DNA from 2 places in the Pseudomonas sp. ZS1P83 genome. Region 1 is predicted to be linked to the other one. Evidence: riboswitches for the same ligand, from Rfam matches in the RefSeq annotation. Region 1 holds a riboswitch; the other holds the start of a gene.
The links. A riboswitch is a leader RNA that binds a small molecule or an ion and turns the genes downstream of it on or off. The one in region 1 is predicted to bind cobalamin.
Positions count from the first base shown of each region.

Region 2: linked by a shared signal. The riboswitch ahead of cobO (cob(I)yrinic acid a,c-diamide adenosyltransferase) and the one ahead of ACYZT0_RS08790 (CbtB domain-containing protein) in region 1 are both predicted to bind cobalamin.

Region 1 covers NZ_CM142706.1:1,812,747-1,820,025, forward strand. Annotated here, with positions in the region: gene ACYZT0_RS08760 (acyltransferase family protein) at 1-444, shown strand, start outside; gene nfuA (Fe-S biogenesis protein NfuA) at 502-1,086, shown strand; partial or broken gene ACYZT0_RS08770 (IS4 family transposase) at 1,213-2,543, shown strand; gene cobM (precorrin-4 C(11)-methyltransferase) at 2,614-3,360, opposite strand; gene ACYZT0_RS08780 (cobalamin biosynthesis protein) at 3,444-3,857, opposite strand; gene ACYZT0_RS08785 (CbtA family protein) at 3,854-4,561, opposite strand; gene ACYZT0_RS08790 (CbtB domain-containing protein) at 4,573-4,776, opposite strand; cobalamin riboswitch at 4,897-5,125, opposite strand; cobalamin riboswitch at 5,303-5,515, shown strand; gene cobW (cobalamin biosynthesis protein CobW) at 5,618-6,679, shown strand; gene cobN (cobaltochelatase subunit CobN) at 6,683-7,279, shown strand, end outside.
Region 2 covers NZ_CM142706.1:1,077,990-1,085,268, forward strand. Annotated here, with positions in the region: gene hda (DnaA regulatory inactivator Hda) at 1-8, shown strand, start outside; gene ACYZT0_RS05210 (C40 family peptidase) at 223-873, shown strand; gene ACYZT0_RS05215 (C40 family peptidase) at 1,039-1,575, shown strand; gene ACYZT0_RS05220 (O-methyltransferase) at 1,591-2,244, shown strand; gene ACYZT0_RS05225 (PQQ-dependent sugar dehydrogenase) at 2,249-3,562, opposite strand; gene ACYZT0_RS05230 (hypothetical protein) at 3,631-4,215, opposite strand; cobalamin riboswitch at 4,370-4,603, shown strand; gene cobO (cob(I)yrinic acid a,c-diamide adenosyltransferase) at 4,684-5,295, shown strand; gene ACYZT0_RS05240 (cobyrinate a,c-diamide synthase) at 5,306-6,643, shown strand; gene bluB (5,6-dimethylbenzimidazole synthase) at 6,640-7,279, shown strand, end outside.

The DNA.
Region 1 (7,279 bases):
ATCGGCATGATCTACCGTCGCGGCTGGATCAAACCCGGATTGTGGCTGCCGTTGCTGGGAATTGGTGGCGCGTTGCTGGCGATTTATCACCTGGCGCCGCAGCCACGGTTGCTGGCCTGGGGGCTGCCGAGCGCGGTGCTGGTAATGGCGTGTATGGCGCTGGAGCGCTATTTCGAGAACAGCAGGGTGCTCAAGCTACTGGGCGATTGTTCCTACTCTGTGTACTTGATGCACGTCCTGGTGCTGTCTGCGGGTGGTTTTGTCGCACAGCGTTATGGGGTAAACCCCTACGTGATGTTCGTCGTTTGCGCAGCGACAATCGGCGTGGCTTCCTGGGCAAGTTACGAGTGGGTGGAAAAATGCAGCTATCGGTGGCTTAAAGGCTGGATTGACGGTGAACCTACGGACATGGCGGTTCCGGCTCTTTCCCGACAAAAATACTAGGACTTTGTGCTGCGCGATGATTGGCGTAAACTGCGCCCAAGCCTGCGAGGAGTTTCCATGACCGCTATTACCATTACCGACGCCGCCCACGATTATCTGGCAGATCTGCTTTCCAAGCAGAACACCCCAGGCATCGGCATCCGCGTCTTTATCACCCAGCCTGGCACTCAGTACGCCGAAACCTGCATTGCTTACTGCAAGCCGGGCGAAGAAAAACCTGAAGACACGGCGCTGGGGCTGAAAAGCTTCACCGCCTACATCGACTCGTTCAGCGAAGCTTTCCTGGACGATGCGGTAGTCGACTACGCCACCGACCGCATGGGCGGCCAGCTGACCATCAAGGCGCCAAACGCCAAAGTCCCGATGGTCAACGCCGACAGCCCGGTCAACGAGCGCATCAACTACTACCTGCAAACCGAGATCAACCCGGGGCTGGCCAGCCACGGCGGTCAGGTCAGTCTGATCGATGTGGTCGAAGACGGCATCGCCGTACTGAAGTTCGGCGGCGGTTGCCAGGGCTGCGGCCAGGCAGACGTCACCCTGCGCGAAGGCATTGAGCGCACCTTGCTCGAGCGCATTCCTGAGCTCAAGGGTGTTCGTGATGTCACCGACCACACGCAGAAAGAAAACGCCTACTACTAAGTAAGGTGTTCGCTGCAAAAAAAAACGGCGCCCCGTGAGCGTAATGCCGATCAGTTAAGCCCTTTTGCTTGACCTTTGGCCGCAAGAAATCAAAATCCGATGCCTGTATTGGCATCGGATTTTTTTATGCGTCTCGCTCGGGCACTGGAACTGACCCACAACATCGTCTCCCCCCCAACTCAATTGAGGGATTGAATTCCTTGCTCGATCCTTCTTTGGTCGAGCAGGCACTTGAACAGGCAGGCGTTGCGACTTTACGCAAGCGGCGCTTGCCGTTGGAAATGATGCTTTGGTGCGTGATCTCCATGGCGTTCTTTCGGCGCATGTCGGCGTGGGATGTGGTCAGCCGCATGAATATCATGCTGCCGGGCCAGCGCCCGTTGGTGGCACCCAGCGCGGTGGTTCAAGCCCGTCAGAGATTGGGCAGCGAGGCTGTACGACAGGTCTTCCATCTGACTCAGAAAAGTTGGCATGAGGCGGCCGCTCATCCGACTTGGGCCGGTTTGCGCTTACTGGGTGTCGACGGTGTCGTCTGGCGAACACCCGATACGCCGGAAAACCGTGCACGTTACGACTCCGCCAGTAACCAGCATGGCGACACTGGTTTTCCGCAGGTGCGCATGGTCTGCCAGATGGAGTTGACCAGCCATTTGCTGATCGGCAGTGCGTTTGACGGCTATCGCAGCAACGAGATGAAGCTGGCGGAGCAACTGATCGAGACCACGCCCGATCACTCGTTGACGCTATTTGATCGTGGTTTTTATTCGTTAGGTTTACTGCATCAATGGCAGCAGGCAGGGATCGAACGTCACTGGCTGATGCCGCTGAAAAAAGGCTCGCAGTACGAAGTGCTTCAGCGTTTGGGGCGCCAGGATGCGGTTGTCTCATTAAACACTTCGCCGCAGGCCCGCAAGCAATGGCCGGGGCTGCCGGAGCGCCTGACCGCGCGACTTCTGAGCAAAACCGTCAAAGGCAAGGTGTGTCAGATCCTGACCTCAATGGCCGACCCGCTGCGCTTTCCATCCGACGAAATCGTCGACCTGTACAGCCAGCGATGGGAAGTCGAATTAGGGTTTCGGGAGATGAAACAGACCTTGCTCAACAGCAGTTATACGTTGCGTAGCAAGACGCCCGAGATGATCGAGCAGGAGCTGTGGGGGGTGTTGTTGGGCTACAACTTGTTGCGCTATCAGATGGTGGAGATGAGTCGTCACTGTCCAGGTATTTACCCATGCGAAATGAGTTTTACCGCCTGCACCTGGGCGATTCTCGGGTTTATCAACAGCGTCTCCGCCGACCGTTCCGGGAACATCCCCAAGTACCTGGCTGAGTTGCATGCCTCAGCCCCGCACTATGTCCTGCCGCATCGGCGAGAGGAGCGTATTTATCCTCGGGCCATCCGGCTTAAATCACCGAAGTATCCGATCAGAAAGAAAAATGCCAGTCAGCTTAACTGACTGGCATTAGCCCCGTGAGCGCCGTTTTTTTATGGGCGATAAATCTTCTCGCCACAGGGTTGTGCTTGGCTCAGGGTCTGTAGAGATGCGCATGCCCAGCGCGGTACAGCGATGACTCACTGAAGTGATCACTGCCCAACACTCGGCCCACCAGAATCAATGCTGTGCGCCGAAATCCCTTGGCTTCAACCTTCGCAGCAATGTCCTCAAGCGTCCCCACCACCCAATCCTGATCCGGCCAGGTCGCTCGGTGAATCACCGCGATCGGGCAATCCGCTCCGTAATGCGGCAGCAATTCAACCAGGATTTTCTGCAGATGATTGACCCCCAGATGAATCGCCATGGTCGCCCCATGCTGTGCCAGGCTGCCCAGCGCTTCGCCGGCGGGCATGGCGGTCTTGTCGGCGTAGCGGGTCAGGATCACGCTTTGCGACACATCGGGTAACGTCAGTTCGGCGCCCAACAGTGCCGCGCAGGCCGCCGTGGCCGTGACGCCGGGAATAATTTCAAAAGGGATGTCGAGTTCGCGCAGGTAGCGAATCTGCTCGCCAATGGCACCGTAAAGACTCGGATCACCGGAATGTACACGAGCCACGTCCTGGCCCTTGGCATGGGCAGTCTTGATCAGCTCGATGATCTGTTCCAGGTGCAGTTCGGCGCTGTTGACCACGTGTTCGGCGCGATGGCCCTCCAGCACGGCGGCGGGCACCAGGGAGCCGGCGTAGATGATCACCGGGCAGCTGCGAATCAGCCGTTGGCCTTTGACGGTGATCAATTCCGGGTCGCCGGGACCTGCGCCAATGAAGTAGACGGTCATCGTCGGTTCCTGTGAGAAAAAGGGGCTGGACAAAGCTTCAGATGAAGATTGCTCATGATCGAAGGCGGGGATTATCGAGGATTTTAGGCGACGCAGGCCAATGCCAAGGTGGCCTGGGCATATTTTTGTCGTGAAATCAGCAATTTTGCCGGTGCCTGGGCCAGTTGTTCGGCCAGGGCCAGGGCGGCACTTTCCGCGACGCCGTAGCAGCCGGTGCGTTCGAACGCAATGTCCGAGCGGTGGCTCAGTTGCGGTTGATAGCCGGCCAGTTGTTCGCTGCTGAAGTACATCAATGGTAATTCAAGCTGTTCGGCCAACTCGATCAAGCCAGGTTCTTCGCGCTTCAGTTCGATGCTGGCCAGCGCCATGATCTGGCGAAGTTCGATCTTATGAGCTTGTAACGCCTGATCGAGCAGCGCCCGCAGCGTGCTGACGGGGCAGCCGCGCTGGCAGCCCAGGCCAACTACCAGGGTCGGCGCTGCGCTGGTGTCAGTCATGCGTGGTATTGACCATCGCTTTTGCGACGGTACAACCAGGCACTGATCAAGCCCAGGGCCAGCCAGAACGCAACGTTGGTCAGCTGCGAAGCGATTTTGAACTGAGCTTCCAGGGCTTCTGGAGCCAGCATCGAGTGGACTTCCGGTTGTGGTGCGCCGATCACGTGAGGAGCGGCCAGAATGGCCACGCCGAGCACTTTCATCAACCAGTGGCGGCTAAACACGATCAATGCGATGCCGACTGCGGTGGAGGCGGCAGTGCCGATCCACCAGACCTGCCGTTGCGCCAAATCAGCCGCGGCAGTGCCCGGCAGCTCAGGCGGCAGACCGAGGGTCGGCGCCAGCACGAACGTCGCATAACCGGCCAGGCCCCAGAGCAGGCCTTGGGAAGTGCGAGTCGGTGCGCGCAAGGTGTAAAGACCGGCAAGCATCAGGGCGAAACCGACCGCTACCACCAGGTTGCCGCCCGTGGTCGACAGCACGCGCTGCCAGCCGTCTTCCGGTTCCCAGGCTTCGGCGTCGTGAGTGTGAGCGGCGACAGCACCCGCGCCGTGTTCGTGAACTGCAACAGCGGCAGGCTCGGATTTTTCGTAAGTCTCAGCCTGCAAAATCAGCGGAGCCACCCAGAAGCTTTGCAGCAGGGTCAGCAATAGGGCGGCCAGCAGCCCGGTGAACCCTGCGGTTTGCGCAATACGCTTGATCATGTCAGCAGGTCTCAATGGCACGGGAACGCAGAGCTGTGGCGGGTATCGTGCGCGGCGTTGTGCACCGCTTCGATGTGCGAGAAACCGGCGAAATACACCAGGCTGGCGCCAAGGATAGACGCACACACAGCGGCGGTCAGGCGTTGAGTCAGGGTCGTGGTGGTGCTGGCGGTGCTCTTATCGGTGTTGCTGCCGGTACTGCTGATGATCGACATGGCGCTTCCCTCTGGTCAGTCAGCGGGTGAATAGAGCGCATGGAAGACCCCTGCGAGTCGGGCACGCAGAGGTTCAAACAGCGCCCGCCCACCGCGGGTTTGTTATTCAGTGATCGTAATGGTCACTTTGTGTTGCGGGCCGGTCTCCGGGCTCACGAGGGGCGCTGGCTTTCGCCTTGACCTGCAAACATCACCTTCCCATGCCAAACTGCTGGCACAGTGGATCTGACGCTTCGCTCGCTTACCGTTGCGGGGGCAGCACCGGACTGACATGACTTTAGAGTAAAGCACATGATTCACCGGTTTCCCGTTTCACCCTGTGAAGGGCACCCGTAACAAGGTGTGTAGGAGAGCATGGCCGGGGGTTGGGCGTCAATTGGCAAGGGTTCTCAACTCGAGACCGAGGTGAATTCTTCGCGGGCAAGCCTCGCTCCTACAGAAACACCACCGATCTGTAGGAGCGAGGCTTGCCCGCGAAGGGGCCGGTGAGGGCGCCACAAGACATTGACCCGCCCCCACACGATGCGTAGCCTTGCGCTTTCGAGGTTCTTCGGCGTCTGCCGAAGCTAAGAAGGGAACGCGGTCGATGCCGCGGCTGCCCCCGCAACTGTGAACGGTTCTGTTGGCTGCCACGCCACTGCAAGCCCTGTCCATCGGGCCCGCGGGAAGGCGCAGCCAACGCCAGTCGAACGACTGGCAAGCCGTCAGCCAGGAGACCTGCCTCGACACAGATTCTCACTTTCAACCGGGCGGGGTGATCCGGTGGCGAACTCTTCAGGCACGCGCGTCCGCGTTGCCGGTCGTCGTCCCGTATGCCCGCCACCTTGCCAAAGGGCATCCGATGAAAACACTGGCCAAACTCCCCGTCACCATCGTTACCGGCTTCCTCGGCTCGGGCAAAACCACCTTGCTGCGGCACATGCTCGACAACGCGCAGGGCCGCCGCATCGCGGTGATCGTCAACGAGTTCGGCGAGCTGGGCATCGACGGCGAAATCCTCAAGCAGTGCTCCATCGGCTGCACTGAGGAAGAAGCCAGCGGCCGCGTTTATGAATTGGCCAACGGCTGCCTGTGCTGCACCGTTCAAGAAGAATTCTTCCCGGTGATGCGCGAATTGGTCGCCCGCCGCGGCGACCTCGACCACATCCTCATCGAAACCTCGGGTCTGGCCCTGCCAAAACCGCTGGTGCAAGCCTTCCAGTGGCCAGAAATCCGCAGCGCCTGCACCGTTGACGCGGTGATCACCGTGGTCGATAGCCCAGCGGTCGCCGCCGGCACCTTCGCGGCTTTCCCGGACCAGGTCGATGCCCAGCGCAAACTCGACCCGAACCTGGACCACGAATCGCCACTGCACGAGCTGTTCGCCGACCAACTGGCCAGCGCCGACCTGGTGATTCTCAACAAGGCCGACCTGATCAGCCCCGAAGACCTGGCCCGTGTGCGCCTGGAAGTCGCCGAAGAATTGCCGCCCGCCGTAAAAGTCATCGAAGCCAGCAGCGGCCGCGTGCCATTGGACGTGCTGATCGGCCTCGGCGCCGGTTCCGAAGAGCACATCGACAGCCGCCACAGCCACCACGATCACCACCACGAAGGTGAAGACGATCACGATCACGATGCGTTCGATTCGATCTCCATCGAACTGCCGCAAGCCGACGAAAGCCTGCTGATGGACGCGCTGACCCAACTCGTCGTCAAGCACGGCATCCTGCGCGTAAAAGGCTTCGCTGCGATCCCGAACAAGCCGATGCGCTTGCTGATCCAGGGCGTGGGCACGCGTTTCGACAAGCATTTCGACCGTCAGTGGGGCGCCGAAGAAGCGCGTACCACGCGCTTGGTGCTGATCGGCCAGGAACTCGACGCCGCGCAACTCGAAGCGCAATTGCGCGCTGCGCTCAGCGTTTAAGCCATGCACCTGCTCAGGACCCAGCCCGGCGGTTTCGTGTCGGATGACAACATTGCCGACCTTGGACAGACCCCCGCCGAACTGGTGATCCTGTGCAGCGGCGATTCCAGCCTGGCGCTGCTCGCTGAAGCGGCACAGCAGTTACCCGACGATTACCCGAGCGTGCGCCTGGCCAATCCGATGCAGGTGCAGAATCACGCGTCGGTCGACCTGTATGTCGACGAAGTGCTGCGCCACGCCAAGGTGATTCTGATCTCGCTGCACGGCGGCATCGCCTATTGGCGTTATGGCGTGGAGCGCTTGGTAGAGTTGTCTCAGCGCGGCGTGCAGCTGATTCTGGTGCCCGGCGATGACCGCCCGGACCCGGAACTCAGCGACCTGAGCACCGTGGCTGCCGGCGACCGCGATCGGCTTTGGCATTTTTTGCGTCAGGGCGGCATGAGCAATGCCCTGGATTTTTTCCGCTGCCTCGCCAATCGTTGGCTGGGACGCGATTACGCCTGGGCCGAGCCGCAAACCCTGCCGCGCACGGCGATCTACCATCCGCAAAAAAGCCCCGCAGACCTTCACGATTGGCAAGCCGACTGGCAGGCCGATCAA
Region 2 (7,279 bases), 730 kb from region 1:
GCTGGTAAAACCCAAGCCTGTCGCGGGTTTTGGCATATTTCAGGCGTCAAGAATCCAGCTTTCCTGCGGGGTTGCAGGCTGCGCCAACGTCTAAAACGGACTTAAGCGCTTAGATGTAAACGAGAAACCGATAAGTCACATCAAGATCGATTGAATTTGCAAATGAGGTTGATAGCGGGCATAGTCTCGCCTTCTTTACAACTATCAGCCACGGTCGTGCCCATGCTAAATCGCTTTGCACCCCTCGTGCCCCTCGCATTCGTCACCCTGTTGTTCGGTTGCGCTGCTCACTCTCCAGTGTCCCAGCAAGAGCAGCAACAGCAGGCTAAAAATTCTGTTACTGCCCAATCTTCCGTTCTTTATCAGCAAGCGCTTGAACAGGAAGAGGCGGCCACCGAAAAAGAATTGGCAGACTTCGCTGGCGGCAAGTCGTACCAGCTTCCGGTTCTGGCCGACAGCATCCTCGAACGCGGCATGTCCCTGATCGGTACCCGTTACCGTTTCGGCGGCACCTCCGAAGCCGGCTTTGATTGCAGTGGCTTCATCGGTTACCTGTTTCGTGAAGAAGCCGGCCTCAACCTGCCACGCTCCACTCGCGAAATGATCAACGTGGACGCTCCGTTGGTTTCGCGCAGCAAACTGAAGCCTGGCGACTTGCTGTTTTTCGCCACCAATGGCCGTCGCGGCCGCGTCAGTCACGCCGGGATCTACCTGGGTGACAACCAGTTCATCCATTCCAGCAGCCGCCGCAGCGGTGGTGTCCGGATCGATAGTCTGGGCGACAGCTATTGGAGCAAGACCTTCATCGAAGCCAAGCGCGCACTGGCGATGGCGCCAACTGCAGCCCCGACTATCGTCACGGCACGCAAGTAAGCGGACATTTTGTAAGGTGAACTTAAAGTCTTACTTGAAGTTTGCCGCGTAGCCGCTAGAATCCTGATCTATTATTGATGGCAAACCGCCTGCGTCCTGCGCAGGCGGTTTTCTTTTCTGTCCTCCCGGCAGAAAAAGCCGCAGCCAGATCAGGATGTTCTCCTTATGTCGACGTCGGCCCGCCTCGCAATCATGTGCTTCGCAGCGCTGCTCAGCGCCTGCGCCAGCCGTACACCGCCTCCTGCGCCGGTGGTTCGCGCGCCCATTGTTTTCGGTTCCTCCCAAGCATTCTCCCCTGAGGCAGAAGACGTATTGTTCCGCGCGCTCGGCCTGGTGGGCACGCCGTATCGTTGGGGTGGCAACACGCCGGATTCGGGTTTCGATTGCAGCGGACTGATCGGTTATGTCTACCGTGACGTCGCCGGCATTTCCCTGCCGCGTACCACGCGCGAGATGATTAGCATGCAGGCGGCCAACGTGGGCAAGGAAGGACTGCAAACCGGCGACCTGATCTTCTTCGCCACCAATGGCGGCTCCCAGGTCAGCCACGCCGGGATCTACGTCGGCGAAGGTCGCTTCGTCCATGCGCCCGCCACCGGCGGCACGGTGAAGCTTGACAGCTTGTCCAAAGCTTACTGGCAGAAAGCCTATCTGAGTGCCAAGCGCGTCTTGCAACCGGAGCACTTGGCACGCAACCCCTAAATTGCAGAGGTTGTCATGACCGCTCGCACACTCAATCTCGACGATTCCCTGTATCAATACCTGCTCGACGTTTCCCTGCGCGAAACGCCGCTGCTCAAGCGTCTGCGTGATGAAACCCAGGCGCTGCCCATGGCTCGCTGGCAAGTGGCGCCGGAGCAGGGCCAGTTCCTCGCGTTACTGGTGAAACTCACCGGCGCCAAGCGTCTACTGGAAGTCGGCACCTTCACCGGTTACAGCGCCTTGTGCATGGTGGCTGCATTGCCGGATGACGGCTCGATGATCTGCTGCGACATTCCCGGCGACTACAATGCCATCGCACGTCGTTACTGGCAGGAGGCGGGGCTTGCCGAGCGGATTGACCTACGCTTGGCGCCCGCGCTGGAAACCTTGGCCCTGCTGGATCAGCAAGAGCCGTTCGACCTGATCTTCATTGATGCCGACAAAGCCAACTACCCACGTTATCTGGAGCACGCCCTGCGACTGCTGCGCGTCGGTGGTCTGGCGGTGTTTGATAACACGCTGTGGAGCGGACGGGTGCTTGAGGAAAATCCCGAGAGCGAAGACACCCGAGCCATCCAGGCGCTCAATCGCGCCTTGAAGGATGACTCGCGTGTGGATCTGTCATTGTTGCCGTTGGGCGATGGATTGACCCTGTGCCGTAAGCGCTAAGCGTTTACTTGGCCGCCGATACGCGCCACACCTTGTTCCCCACGTCATCCGCTACCAACAAATCACCCTGCTGATCAATCACCACGCCTACGGGACGGCCCATGGCTTTTTCCTCGTCATTGAGGAACCCTGTGAGCACATCAATCGGCTGCCCGATCGGTTTCCCCGCGTTGAACGGTACGAAAATCACTTTGTAGCCACTGTGCGGCTTACGGTTCCATGAGCCATGCTGGCCGATGAATGCGCCTTCCTTGAACTGCGCTGGCAGCGTGTTGCCTTCAGCGAACGTCAGGCCCAGCGATGCGGTATGCGGGCCGACCGCGTAGTCCGGAGCAATGGCCTTGGCCACGAGGTCGGGGTTTCGCGGCTCGACGCGAATGTCGACGTGCTGGCCGTAATAGCTGTAAGGCCAGCCATAAAACGCGCCGTCCTTGACCGAAGTGATGTAGTCCGGCACCAGGTCGCTGCCGATTTCGTCGCGCTCGTTGACCGCCGTCCACAGTGCGCCGCTCTGAGGCTCCCAGGCCAGACCGTTCGGATTACGAATCCCCGAGGCGAAGATTCGATGGTTGCCGGTGGCACGATCCACTTCCCAGATCGCCGCGCGACCTTCTTCCTTGTCCATGCCGTTTTCAGCCACGTTGCTGTTGGAGCCCACCGTGACGTACAACTTGCTGCCGTCCTTGCTGGCGATGACGTTTTTGGTCCAGTGGTGATTCAGCGTACCGCCCGGCAGGTCTATCACCTTCATTGGCTGTGACTTGACCGCCGTCTCGCCGTTTTCATAGTGGAAGCGCAGCAAGCGGTCCGTGTCGGCGACGTACAGGTCATTGCCGACCAGGGTCATGCCGAAGGGTGAGTTTAGGTTTTCCAGAAACACCGTTCGGGTTTCGGCGATGCCGTCGTGGTCCTTGTCCCGCAGCAGCGTGATGCGGTTCGGGCTCGGGACTGTGGCGCCGGCACGGCCCATGACTTTGCCCATGACCCAGCCACGGATGCCTTTGCCGTCATCGGGTTTGGGCGGGGCATTGGTTTCGGCGACCAGCACGTCGCCGTTGGGCAACACGTAGAGCCAGCGCGGGTGATCGAGACCTTCAGCAAAGGCCGCCACCTGAGTCCCTGTCGCAGCGATGGGTTTCGCGCCGTTCGGCCAGCCGATCGCCGGGGCGATGTTCACCGTCGGGATCAGGGTTTTGTTTGGTTCTGGCAGCTTGGGCGACGGGCCGGTGCCGTCGGAGACTTGCAGCCTGGAGGTTTCACCACAGGCGGCAAGCCCTCCGGCGAACACGATGACGAGAGCGAACTGAGGCTTGCGCATGCTGATCTTCCCTATGAATGCATTGTTCTAATCAATAGAGAAGCGCAGGTGCGCGATGGTTCAACCGGTCAGCCGCGGGCTTCCTTGAGCAGCACGGCAATGCCGGGGTGATAGTTGCCGGCTTCGTTGCGCAACTTGCGATAGGCGTAGGGGAAATACCAGGCCACCGCGCAGGTGTGTTCCTTTTGCAGGTCGTGGACCATGTCCTGGAGTTCTTCCGGAGTAGTGCTTTGTTGAGCCTTTTGTGGCGCAACGAACAGGCAGCCGAGTTTCAGGTCGCTGGCGTAGCTGATGCGCTTGGCGTCGCTGGTGATGTCCTGCAATGCTTGAGTCAGGTTCAGGCTGTTGACGCGTGGCCAGCGCTGGCTCGTCTGAAGGTAAGCGCGTTCTTCGCGGGTAGCGATAAACAGATCGGCGCGGCCATTGCGTTCGCCTTCTTCGGTCTGTTTACGGGTCGGTGTTTGTTGCAGTGTAACCATTTCCGCCATCCACGCAGCGGCGGACAGCAGGCTCAGGTTGGCTTTTTCGTCGAACCAGTAAGGCGTGTCGTTATCGCCGCGCACGGCGTTGTAGCGGTCGATACAGTCAAACCAGCGTTCCAGCACCGGGCGCAGGAATTCCAGCTTCGGATTGCTGATGATCATGCCTTGCATGTGGCTCACCTTTGTTATTGTGTTGTGAGGTTGTGGCTCTTTGATATCACTGCTGGGAGTGTGGCACAAGATTGGCGTCAGATAATTGATCGACGGCAGTTATTCGCTCGCAGTCTGCCTGTCTTCAATTGACGCTCCATCCCCAACCCTCTAACCTTCGCGGCTTGTTTCAGGTGCTCTGTGACCTTGGTCGACAGAGTGAAACAGGGAAGCCGGTGAGTACGTTCATTCAACTAATGAAGAACCACGATCCCGGCGCTGCCCCCGCAACGGTAAATGAGTAAAGACTGCGCCTTGAGCCACTGTGTTGATCTCGACATGGGAAGGCGCGCAGTCAGGCGAATCGCCGCTCATGAGCCCGGAGACCGGCCTGATCCATCCAGCGGCATCACGGTGGGCGATGCCAGGCTTTTTGCCGTCTATTCTTGTGCCTGCCCGCCGTTATCCAGCCTCAACGGAGAGCTCCCCATGCCTGATACCCCCGATCGTGACGAACGTCATCTGGCACGCATGCTGCGCAAAAAAGCCGTGATCGACGAACGCATCGCCAACTCCCCGAATGAATGCGGCCTGCTGCTGGTGCTGACCGGAAACGGCAAAGGAAAAAGCAGCTCGGCTTTCGGCATGCTCGCCCGGTCCATGGGCCACGGCATGCAGTGTGGCGTGGTGCAGTTCATCAAGGGGCGCAACAGCACCGGCGAAGAACTGTTCTTCCGGCGCTTCCCGGAACAGGTGCGTTTTCATGTGATGGGCGAGGGCTTCACCTGGGAAACCCAGGATCGCCAGCGTGACATCGCCGCCGCTGAAGCGGCGTGGGCGGTGTCCCGCGAATTGCTCAGTGATCCGTCGATTGGCCTGGTGGTGCTGGATGAGTTGAACATTGCGCTCAAGCACGGCTACCTCGATCTCGATCAGGTACTCAGCGATTTGCAGGCGCGTCCGCCGATGCAGCATGTGCTGGTCACCGGTCGCGGCGCTAAGCCGGAGATGATCGAACTAGCTGACACGGTCACCGAAATGGGCGTGATCAAACACGCGTTCCAGGCCGGGATCAAAGCGCAAAAAGGCGTCGAGCTGTGAATACTACATTATGAAAATCAGTCGTCACTGCCCGGCGGTACTGATTGCCGCGCCGGCCTCCGGTCAGGGCAAGACCACCGTCACCGCCGCGCTGGCCCGTTTGCATCGCAATCAGGGGCGCAAGGTTCGCGTGTTCAAGTGCGGCCCGGACTTTCTCGACCCGATGATTCTCGAGCGCGCCAGCGGTGCGCCGGTGTATCAACTGGACATGTGGATGGTCGGCGAGCAGGAAAGTCGTCGTCTGTTGTGGGAAGCCGCCGGCGAAGCCGATCTGATCCTCATCGAAGGCGTCATGGGGTTGTTTGACGGTACGCCGTCCAGCGCTGATCTGGCGCGGCATTTTGGTGTGCCGGTGCTGGGTGTGATCGACGGCACCGCCATGGCCCAGACCTTTGGCGCACTGGCCCTGGGGCTGGCGCGCTATCAGCCGGATTTGCCGTTTGCCGGTGTGCTGGCCAACCGCGTCGGCACCCTGCGTCACGCGCAATTACTTGAAGGCAGCCTCACTGAAGGTTTGCGCTGGTACGGTGCCTTGTCCCGGGAAACCGGGATCGAATTGCCGAGTCGTCATTTGGGTCTGGTTCAGGCCAGTGAGTTGAACGATCTCGACCTGCGCCTCGATGCAGCGGCCGATGCACTGGCCAGCAGTTGCGAGGTCGCGCTGCCACCGGCGGTGGAATTCGCAGCCCCTGATGAGATCGCTGCCGAGCTGTTGCTGGCCGGAGTGCGAATTGCCGTGGCCCGTGACGAAGCGTTTGCCTTCACCTATGGCGCGAGCCTCGACCTGCTGCGCGCCATGGGCGCCGAATTGGCGTTTTTCTCGCCGATCCGTGATGCGCAATTGCCGGAAGCGGACAGCCTCTATCTGCCAGGCGGTTATCCCGAACTGCACCATGTGGCGCTGTCACAGAACACCACAATGCTGTCCGCAATCCGCGCTCACCATGCGGCGGGTAAACCGTTGTTGGCCGAGTGTGGTGGCATGCTTTATTTGCTTGATTCGTTGACCGATGTCGAGGGCGCTCGCGCTGAAATGGTCGGCTTGCTGGCGGGGGATGCGGTGATGCAAAAGCGTCTGGCCGCGTTGGCGTTGCAGGCGGTCGAGTTGCCGGAAGGTTCGTTGCGCGGGCACACCTATCACCATTCGCTGACCAGCACCGAGCTTGAGCCAATCGCTCGTGGCCTGAGCCCTAACGGCGGGCGTGGGGCAGAGGCGGTTTATCGTGAAGGGCGGATGACCGCCTCTTATGTGCACTTCTATTTCCCGTCCAATCCATCGGCGGTTGCCGCGCTATTTGCGCCTGACCAAAACCCTGTGGGAGCGGGCTTGCCCGCGAAGAGGCCATGACTGACCACGCATTCAGCCAGGCCGAACGCGAAGCGGTCTACCGAGCCATCGGCGAACGCCGTGACATGCGTCATTTCAGCGGCGGCACGGTCGAGCCCGCGTTACTGCGGCGCCTGCTCGAAGCGGCGCATCAGGCACCGAGTGTTGGCCTGATGCAGCCTTGGCGCTTCATCCGCATCAGTGATCGAGCCCTGCGTGGCAAGATTCAGTTACTGGTGGAAGAAGAACGCATCCGCACCGCCGAAGCCCTTGGCGAGCGCACTGACGAATTCATGAAGTTGAAAGTCGAAGGCATCAACGACTGCGCCGAAGTGTTGGTCGCCGCGCTGATGGACGATCGCGAGCGCCATATCTTCGGCCGTCGCACTTTGCCGGAAATGGACATGGCCTCGTTGTCCTGCGCGATCCAGAACCTCTGGCTGGCCTCCCGCGCCGAAGGACTGGGCATGGGCTGGGTGTCGCTGTTCGAGCCGCAAGCCCTGGCGGACCTGCTGGGTTTGCCGGCCGGTGCCAAGCCCTTGGCCGTGCTTTGCCTGGGGCCGGTCAAGGCATTCTATCCAGCGCCGATGCTGGTACTCGAAGGCTGGGCGCAGGCGCGTCCGCTCAGTGAGCTGCTGTACGAAAATTATTGGGGAG